Regions from separate parts of the Pseudomonas donghuensis genome, predicted to be linked through region 1. Evidence: predicted binding sites of a transcription regulator. Region 1 holds the regulator's gene; each other region holds the start of a gene.
What was found. The regulator sigma-54, encoded in region 1, starts transcription at its own class of promoters, with help from an activator protein. The targets are predictions, from matches to a motif close to ANTGGCATNNANNTTGCTNT.
Positions count from the first base shown of each region.

Region 2: nirB (nitrite reductase large subunit NirB) is a predicted target of sigma-54. The motif match lies at 771-790, and genes of this name have one in related genera.
Region 3: BV82_RS19580 (circularly permuted type 2 ATP-grasp protein) is a predicted target of sigma-54. The motif match lies at 887-906, and genes of this name have one in related genera.
Region 4: glnA (glutamate--ammonia ligase) is a predicted target of sigma-54. The motif match lies at 1,443-1,462, and genes of this name have one in related genera.

Region 1 is NZ_CP071706.1:1,209,495-1,211,695, reverse strand. It holds gene BV82_RS05540 (RNA polymerase factor sigma-54) at 129-1,622, shown strand; gene hpf (ribosome hibernation-promoting factor, HPF/YfiA family) at 1,704-2,012, shown strand; gene ptsN (PTS IIA-like nitrogen regulatory protein PtsN) at 2,025-2,201, shown strand, end outside.
Region 2 is NZ_CP071706.1:4,330,556-4,332,756, reverse strand. It holds gene BV82_RS20165 (bifunctional nitrate reductase/sulfite reductase flavoprotein subunit alpha) at 1-681, shown strand, start outside; gene nirB (nitrite reductase large subunit NirB) at 957-2,201, shown strand, end outside.
Region 3 is NZ_CP071706.1:4,209,149-4,211,349, forward strand. It holds gene BV82_RS19580 (circularly permuted type 2 ATP-grasp protein) at 1-854, opposite strand, end outside; gene BV82_RS19585 (ribonuclease E inhibitor RraB) at 1,065-1,397, opposite strand; gene BV82_RS19590 (hypothetical protein) at 1,584-1,820, opposite strand; gene BV82_RS19595 (T6SS immunity protein Tli4 family protein) at 1,894-2,201, opposite strand, start outside.
Region 4 is NZ_CP071706.1:515,647-517,847, forward strand. It holds gene glnA (glutamate--ammonia ligase) at 1-1,347, opposite strand, end outside; gene thiI (tRNA uracil 4-sulfurtransferase ThiI) at 1,678-2,201, shown strand, end outside.

The DNA.
Region 1 (2,201 bases):
CTTAATTGTTACGGCGCTCTAGGCAAACGCTGCAATTTCAGGCATATAATTTGCTTAAAGTTGGCGCTTCGGTGCCCTTGTAGTGGATGGCGCATGTGCGCCGGCAAATAAGGTGTTAAGCCCCTGCCATGAAACCATCGCTCGTCCTAAGAATGGGCCAGCAACTGACGATGACCCCGCAGTTGCAACAGGCCATACGTCTGCTCCAGCTTTCTACCCTGGACCTCCAGCAGGAAATCCAGGAAGCGCTGGAATCAAACCCGATGCTCGAACGCCAGGAAGACGGCGACGACTTCGACAACAGCGACCCGATGGCCGACAACGCCGAGAGCAAACCCGTCGCCGAAGTTCAGGAAACCAGCTTCCAGGAGACCGCCCCGACGGTGGACAACCTCGAAGAAGGCGAATGGAACGAGCGCATCCCCAACGAGCTACCGGTCGATACCGCCTGGGAAGACATCTACCAGACCAGCGCCAGCAGCCTGCCCAGCAACGACGATGACGAGTGGGACTTCACCACCCGCACCTCCGCTGGCGAAAGCCTGCAGAGCCACCTGCTCTGGCAGCTCAACCTGGCACCGATGTCCGACACCGACCGGCTGATCGCCGTGACCCTGATCGACTGCATCAACAACCAGGGCTACCTCGACGAAACCCTGGAAGAAATCTGCGACTCCTTCGACCCCGAGCTCGACATCGAGCTGGATGAAGTCGAAGCCGTGCTGCACCGTATTCAACAGTTCGAACCGGCCGGCATCGGCGCGCGCAACCTCAGCGAGTGCCTGTTGCTGCAATTGCGCCAACTGCCGCCAGGCACCCCGTGGATGGCCGAGGCCCAGCGCCTGGTCAGCGACTACATCGACCTGCTCGGTGGCCGCGACTACAGCCAGCTGATGCGCCGCATGAAGCTCAAGGAAGATGAACTGCGCCAGGTCATCGAACTGGTGCAGAGCCTCAACCCGCGCCCAGGTTCGCAGATCGAGTCCAGCGAAGCCGAATACGTGGTGCCGGACGTGATCGTGCGCAAGGACAACGAGCGCTGGCTGGTCGAGCTCAACCAGGAAGCGGTACCGCGCCTGCGGGTCAACCCGCAGTACGCCGGCTTCGTTCGCCGCGCCGACACCAGCGCCGACAACACCTTCATGCGCAACCAGTTGCAAGAGGCGCGCTGGTTCATCAAGAGCCTGCAAAGCCGTAACGAGACCCTGATGAAGGTCGCCACCCAGATCGTCGAGCACCAGCGTGGCTTCCTCGATCACGGCGATGAGGCGATGAAGCCGCTGGTGCTGCACGATATCGCTGAAGCGGTGGGCATGCACGAATCGACCATTTCCCGGGTCACCACGCAAAAATACATGCACACCCCTCGCGGTATTTACGAGCTGAAGTACTTTTTCTCCAGCCACGTCAGCACCTCCGAAGGCGGCGAGTGCTCGTCCACGGCGATCCGCGCGATCATCAAAAAACTGGTTGCAGCGGAAAATCAGAAAAAGCCATTGAGTGACAGCAAGATCGCTGGTTTACTGGAGGCACAAGGCATCCAGGTAGCACGTCGCACCGTCGCCAAGTACCGCGAGTCCCTCGGCATTGCACCGTCGAGCGAGCGCAAGCGATTGATGTAACGGCTCCTGAGGTGTGCCACCGCAGTTCAGTGGCAGGCGCAACACCTGCCTCTTATGCACCGGCAACAAAGGAGAAGCTGTATGCAAGTCAATATCAGTGGACAGCATGTAGAAGTTACTCAGCCCCTGCGTGAGTACGTCGAGCAGAAGTTGAAACGGCTGGAGGGGCATTTCGACAAGATTACCAATGTGACGGTAATCATGAAGGTCGAGAAGTTGCAGCAGAAGATTGAAGCAACGCTGTTCATTCCCGGCGGCGAAGTGGTTGCAAATGCCGAACACCAAGACATGTATGCAGCGATCGATGCCTTGACTGACAAGCTCGACCGCCAACTGAAAAAACACAAGGAAAAACAGCAAAGCCTGCTGCAAGGTGCAGCGGCCCGCTGATCCCCCTCATCCATGATCCGACTTGAAACCATCCTGACCCCCGGCCGTTCCCTTGTGAACGTGCCGGGCGGCAGTAAAAAGCGTGCGCTCGAACAGATCGCCAATCTGATCGGCAAACAAGTGCCCGAGCTGGACACCCAGGACGTGTACGAAGCCCTGATCGCCCGGGAAAAACTGGGCTCTACCGGC
Region 2 (2,201 bases), 2.5 Mb from region 1:
CCCGAGCTGAGCCTGGATAGCTGGTTGGGCCTGCTAAAACCCTTGCAGCCGCGGCTGTACTCGATCAGCTCAAGCCAGAAGCTGCATCCGCATCAGGTGCACCTGACGGTTTCCACCGTCCGTTACGGCCAGCGCAAGGGCGTGTGCTCGACCTACCTGGCCGACCGCAGCGAGCCCGGCCGGGTAGAAATCTTCAGCCAGCCGACCGCGCACTTTCGCCTGCCCAGTGACAGCTCGGCGCCGGTGATCATGGTTGGCCCCGGCACCGGTGTGGCGCCGTTCCGGGCGTTTCTTCAGGAGCGTCAGGCCGAGGGTGCCACAGGCCGCAACTGGCTGCTGTTCGGTGAGCAGCAAGCGGCCACGGACTTCTACTACCGCGACGAGCTGCTGGCCTGGCAGCGGGACGGCCACCTGAGCCGCCTGGACACCGCGTTCTCCCGCGACCAGGCGCAGAAGATCTACGTCCAGCAGCGCATGCTCGAACACGGCGCCGAACTCTGGCGCTGGCTGGAGGAGGGCGGGCACTTGTATGTCTGTGGTGACGCCGAGCGCATGGCCAGGGACGTCGATGCGGCGCTCAAGCAGGCGGTTCATCAGCACGGCGGCATGAGTGTGGAGCGGGCCGAGGCCTATGTCAGCGAACTGAGCCGCGCCAAGCGCTACCTGCGTGACGTCTACTGAGCGCCCCATAAGGGGGAGGGCTGCACCAGCCTGGGTCGATAACGGCCCGGACGGATAGCGTAGAACCCCCGGTTTCAAAGACTTTGGCAGTTGGCACGCTACCTGCTTTTGCTTGCTTACAACGTCCTCGCGGGTCAATGGCGATTCGCAACCGGGACTACATAAAACGACCAGGCAAAGGCGCCTGGAGCTTCGGCTCCAGGCGCCTTTTTTGTTTTTCGGGGTTGGCCCCCAGCAGCAAAGCCACCGTGAATGGCCTTGAGTGAGGATCGGGTATGAATGGGTTTACCAGCATCGAAGCGCGGCAACAGCTGATCATCGTCGGCAACGGCATGGTCGGTCATCACTGCATCGAGCAACTGATCGAACGCGGTGCCCTGGGCCGCTTCCAGGTGCGGGTGTTCGGCGAAGAGCGCCAGCGCGCCTACGACCGTGTGCACCTGTCGGAGTACTTCAGTGGCAGTGATGCCGAGACCCTGGCGCTGGGCGAGGCGGGTTTGTACGCCGGGCACGGCATCCACCTGCACCTGGGTGAGCCGGTCCTGGAGATCGACCGCGAACGCTGCGAAGTGGTCACCCGCACCGGGCGCTACCCTTATGATCAACTGGTCCTGGCCACCGGCTCCTATCCGTTCGTGCCGCCGATTGAAGGCTCGCACGGGGCGGCGCGCCTGGTCTATCGCACCCTCGATGATCTCGATGCCATCCGCGGCGCCGCCAGCAGTGCCCGCCGTGGCGTGGTGGTCGGCGGTGGCCTGCTCGGCCTTGAGGCGGCCAATGCCTTGAAGTCCTTGGGCCTGGAGGCCCACGTGGTGGAGTTCGCCCCGCGCTTGATGCCGGTGCAACTGGATGCCGAAGGCGGCGCGGCCTTGCGTGCGCAGATCGAAGCCCTGGGGGTTGGCGTGCACCTGTCGCGGGCGACCCAGGCCATCGTTGCCGGTGAAGACTATCGCTACCGGATGAACTTCGACGGCGGCGAGTTTCTTGAAACCGACCTGATCGTGTTCTCCGCCGGTATCCGCCCACAGGACGCCCTGGGTCGCAGCAGCGGCCTGGAAATCGCGCCGCGCGGCGGGGTGGTGATCGACAGTGCGTGTCGCAGCAGCGACCCACGGATCTTCGCCATTGGCGAATGTGCCTCATGGAACGGCAGCGTATTCGGCCTGGTCGCGCCGGGCTACAGCATGGCGCGCAATGTCGCGGCGGCCCTGGCCGGTGAAGACGCTGGCAATTTTACCGGTGCCGACATGTCGACCAAGCTCAAACTGCTCGGCGTCGATGTCGGCTCCATCGGCGACGCTCACGGCGCCACGCCGGGCGCACGCAGCTATCGCTTTATCGACGAAGCCGCATCGGCCTATCGCCGGCTGGTGGTCGATGCCAGCGGCAAACAGGTGATCGGCGCGGTGCTGGTCGGCGACAACAGCTACTACGACACCTTGCTGCAATACGTGCAGAACGGCATTGCCCTGCCAGCCGACCCGGCCGGCCTGATCCTGCCGCAGTCGGCCGGCGCGCCG
Region 3 (2,201 bases), 2.7 Mb from region 1:
TCGGGATTGAACGCCAGGGGGTCGAGGAAGGCATCGTCCAGGCGCCGGTAGATCACATCCACCGCCTTGGGGCCGTCGGTGGTACGCATGAACACCCGCTCGTCACGCACGAACAGGTCGGCGCCCTCGACCAGTTCGACGCCCATCTCGCGGGCGAGGAAGGCGTGTTCGAAGAACGCACTATTGAAACGCCCGGGCGTCAGCACCACCACGCTGGGGTTATCCAGCGGGCTTGAGCTCTTGAGGGTATCGAGCAACAGGTTAGGGTAATGATCGATGGGGGCGATGCGCTGGGCGGCGAACAGCTCGGGAAACAGGCGCATCATCATCTTGCGGTCTTCGAGCATGTAGCTGACGCCGCTGGGAGTGCGCAGGTTGTCTTCGAGCACGTAGTAGCTGCCGTCGCTGTCGCGCACCAGGTCGACCCCGCAAATGTGCGAATAGAGGTCGCGGTGCAGGTCCAGGCCTTGCATCGCCAGTTGGTACTGGTCGTTGGCCAGGACCTGCTCGGCCGGGATGATCCCGGCGCGAATGATGCGCTGGTCGTGGTACAGGTCAGCCAGAAACAGGTTCAACGCCTTGACCCGCTGAATGCAGCCCCGCTCCACCACCCGCCATTCACTGGCGGGAATACTGCGCGGAATCGTATCGAAGGGAATCAGCCGCTCGGTGCCCTGCTCGTCGCCATAGAGGGTGAAGGTGATGCCGGCGCGGTGGAACAGCAGGTCGGCTTCACGTCGACGCTGGGCCAGCAGCTCCGGCGGGGTTTCGGCCAGCCAGCGGGCGAACGCCCGGTAATGCGGACGGACCAGACCGTCAGCGGCGTACATTTCGTCATAAAAGGTGCGGATCATGCCGAACTCCTTGTCACCCGTGCACCCGAGCCATCGCAAGCCCCGTGCCAGCGGCATAATTCCTTGTTTTTCAATAGCTTGTACTTTGACAAAAGGACGATCGCACCAGATCTGTGCAAGCGTTCCGGTTGCGTTGGCAGCAACGCTTCATTGCGAAGCGCTGATCAGCCCGTACCGGGCGGCAACAGCCGCCCTCGCCGGGCCCTGGATTCAAGCCAGTTGACGCTCCTGCTTGACTCCCCAGCCTTCAATCTCACCGCCCAATGGCGCGATGACCGCTTCGAAATCCTGTTCGAATTCGCCGATACCGCCATAGGTTGCAAACATCACCTTGCTCAGCTCCAGGTGCCAGGCGCCATCATCGCGCTCATGTACCTGGGCACTGAGTGATTCGCCGCGAAACTTTCCTGCCGCTCGCCGCGCCCGTGCCTCGTCCGGAAATACCGCATAAAACTCGATGGGATGAATCTGGGCGAAGTTGAACCCCCCTTCTTTCATCCGACGCAAGACCGTGCTGCTGATGTCCTCGTATTGGCTGCTCATGAATCGTCCTCCTCATTACCGATGGATAGACTTTCAGTGCAAAACGCACCTGCCCGCCACACAAGACGTGCGGGGGCAATTCGAGCTGTTGCGTGACGTGGATCGGCAAGCCCGGACAATCAGAAACAATCGCCCGACCTTGTCTGCAGCGTAGCGCCTGATTGCCGGGCGTGCCAGCCAACGGGCTCAGGGTGCTTCAGTGATGGCAGTGATCTCCACGCCGTTCTGCTCTTTGAGCCATTTGGCGGTCGGCGAGGGTTCGCGGTCCTGGAAATCATTGAGGTCCAGTTCGCCCAGGACCGGAAACAGATGGGTACGAATCAGCCGCGCAGCCTCTTCGATGCTCGGCTCAAGCTCTGCGGTGAAAGGCAGCGAGGTACGTTCGCCCTTCTGATCAACAAAAGTAATGACCCAGTCTTTCATTGGACGCTCCTCTGTACCGATGTTCAGGGTGAATCTGGCCTACCTACCGTTGACCTCGCCGCGGGGTGGTTGTTCAGTCGACTTGCGGCTCAAAGCGATGGCCGCCCGGCAGCGCACGTATGCTTTGCAGCGTGCGCAGAAACTCGTCCCTGGAGGGCTCGAACTGCAGCGGCGGCTCGGAGTGTTCATCGGTCACTCCCAGTACCACGGTGGGCTGGTAGCCGGAGCTCAAGGCGCCAGCGACCATCCTGAACGTTTCAGTGGCCGCCGGCTTGAGACTGTCAGGCTCATAGACGCGAAAGCGTGCGCCGCCGAACCGGCCCTTGGCGGCCCCGATCCGCACGCTTGAGGGCCCGAACTTATCGACGCTGATCTGCAGCG
Region 4 (2,201 bases), 690 kb from region 1:
TTCTTCGCTTTTCAGCGCGATGTAGGCATCGATGAAGTCGTCGGAGAACACGCCGCCCTTGGTCAGGAACGCACGGCCCTTGTCCAGCTCTTCCAGGGCTTCTTTCAGGCTGCCGCAGACCTGCGGGATCTCTTTCGCCTCTTCAGGCGGCAGGTCGTACAGGTTCTTGTCGGCGGCATCGCCTGGGTGGATCTTGTTCTGGATACCGTCCAGACCGGCCATCATCAGTGCCGCGAAGCACAGGTACGGGTTGGCAGCCGGATCCGGGAAGCGCGCTTCGATACGGCGGGCTTTCGGGCTGGAAACGTACGGGATACGGATCGAGGCCGAACGGTTGCGGGCCGAGTAGGCCAGCATGACCGGTGCTTCGAAACCTGGCACCAGACGCTTGTAGGAGTTGGTGGCCGGGTTGGTGAAGCCGTTCAGGGCCTTACCGTGCTTGATGATACCGCCGATGAAGTACAGGGCGGTGTCGGACAGGCCGGCATAGCCTTCGCCGGAGAAGGTGTTCTTGCCATCTTTGGAGATGGACATGTGCACGTGCATGCCCGAGCCGTTGTCGCCGTACAGCGGCTTCGGCATGAAGGTCGCGGTGCGGCCGTAGGCGTCGGCAACGTTGTGTACGCAGTACTTGAGGGTCTGAACTTCGTCAGCCTTCTTCACCAGGGTGTTGAACTGCACGCCGATTTCGTTCTGGCCGGCAGTTGCCACTTCGTGGTGGTGTACTTCGATGACCAGGCCCATTTCTTCCATGGCGTTGCACATGGCAGTACGGATTTCGTGGTCGTGGTCGAACGGAGGTACTGGGAAGTAGCCGCCTTTGACGCCTGGACGGTGGCCCTTGTTGCCGCCTTCGACGTCCTGGTCGGACATCCACGAGCCTTGCTCGGAGTAGATCTTGAACATCGAGCCGGAAATGTCGGACTTGAACTTCACTTCGTCGAAGATGAAGAACTCAGGCTCTGGGCCGACGAACACGGTGTCACCGATACCGGTAGTCTTCAGGTACTCTTCGGCGCGGCGGGCGATGGCGCGTGGGTCGCGGTCATAGCCTTGCATGGTCGACGGTTCGATGATGTCGCAGACCAGGATCAGGGTCGGCTCTTCGGTGAACGGGTCGAGCACGGCGGAGGCGTCGTCCGGCATCAGGATCATGTCGGAAGCTTCGATGCCTTTCCAGCCAGCGATGGAGGAACCGTCGAACATCTTGCCGGCTTCGAAGAAATCTTCATCCAGCGCATCACGAGCTGGCATGGTCACGTGGTGCTGAGTGCCTTTGGTGTCAGTGAAGCGCAGATCAATCCATTTAACGTCATGATCTTTGATGAGTTGAACCGACTTCGACATAGTGTCCTCCGGGTGGGGTAGAGCTTGCCTGTGCAGCCCTTTAATTTGGGTGATGCCGGGCGCGAATAGTCGGCCAAGGCAACCTGCCTCACAAGGGAGCAAATTGCATGCCAGTGCCCCGAGTTGGGATTTTTGCCCCAAACCCAAGCGTTTTCGACCGATTTCGCAAATGCACGGCTTTTTTCTGCACTTTAAAGATGCGCTAATCGAGCATGGCGCACCATTTTGGCGCACAGAAAACCTTCTGTACAAAAGTTGCTCAAAGCTTGAGCAATTTCCGCTATAATCCGCGCCCCACTTTTTTAGTCGGCACCTCGCGCGCTGTTTTTCATGAAACTAATCGTAAAAGTCTTCCCAGAGATCACCATCAAGAGCCGGCCGGTTCGCAAGCGCTTCATCCGTCAACTGGCCCGCAACATCCGCACCGTGCTCAAGGACCTCGATCCTGCGCTCGCGGTTAACGGTGTCTGGGATAACCTCGAAGTGATCACTCACATCGAGGACGAGAAAGTCCTGCGCGAAATGACCGAGCGTCTGACCTGCATGCCGGGCATCGCCCACTTCCTGCAGGTCGACGAATACCCGCTGGGTGATTTCGACGACATCGTCGCCAAGTGCAAGCAGCACTTCGGTCACCTGCTGGCCGGCAAGCGCTTTGCCGTACGCTGCAAGCGCGGCGGCCACCACGATTTCAGCTCGATGGACGTCGACCGTTATGTCGGCAGCCAGCTGCGCCAGCAGTGCGGCGCCGCCGGTATCGACCTGCGTACGCCGGAAGTCGAGGTGCGCATCGAGGTGCGCGACAAGCGCCTGTACGTCATTCACAACCAGCACAAAGGCATCGGCGGTTATCC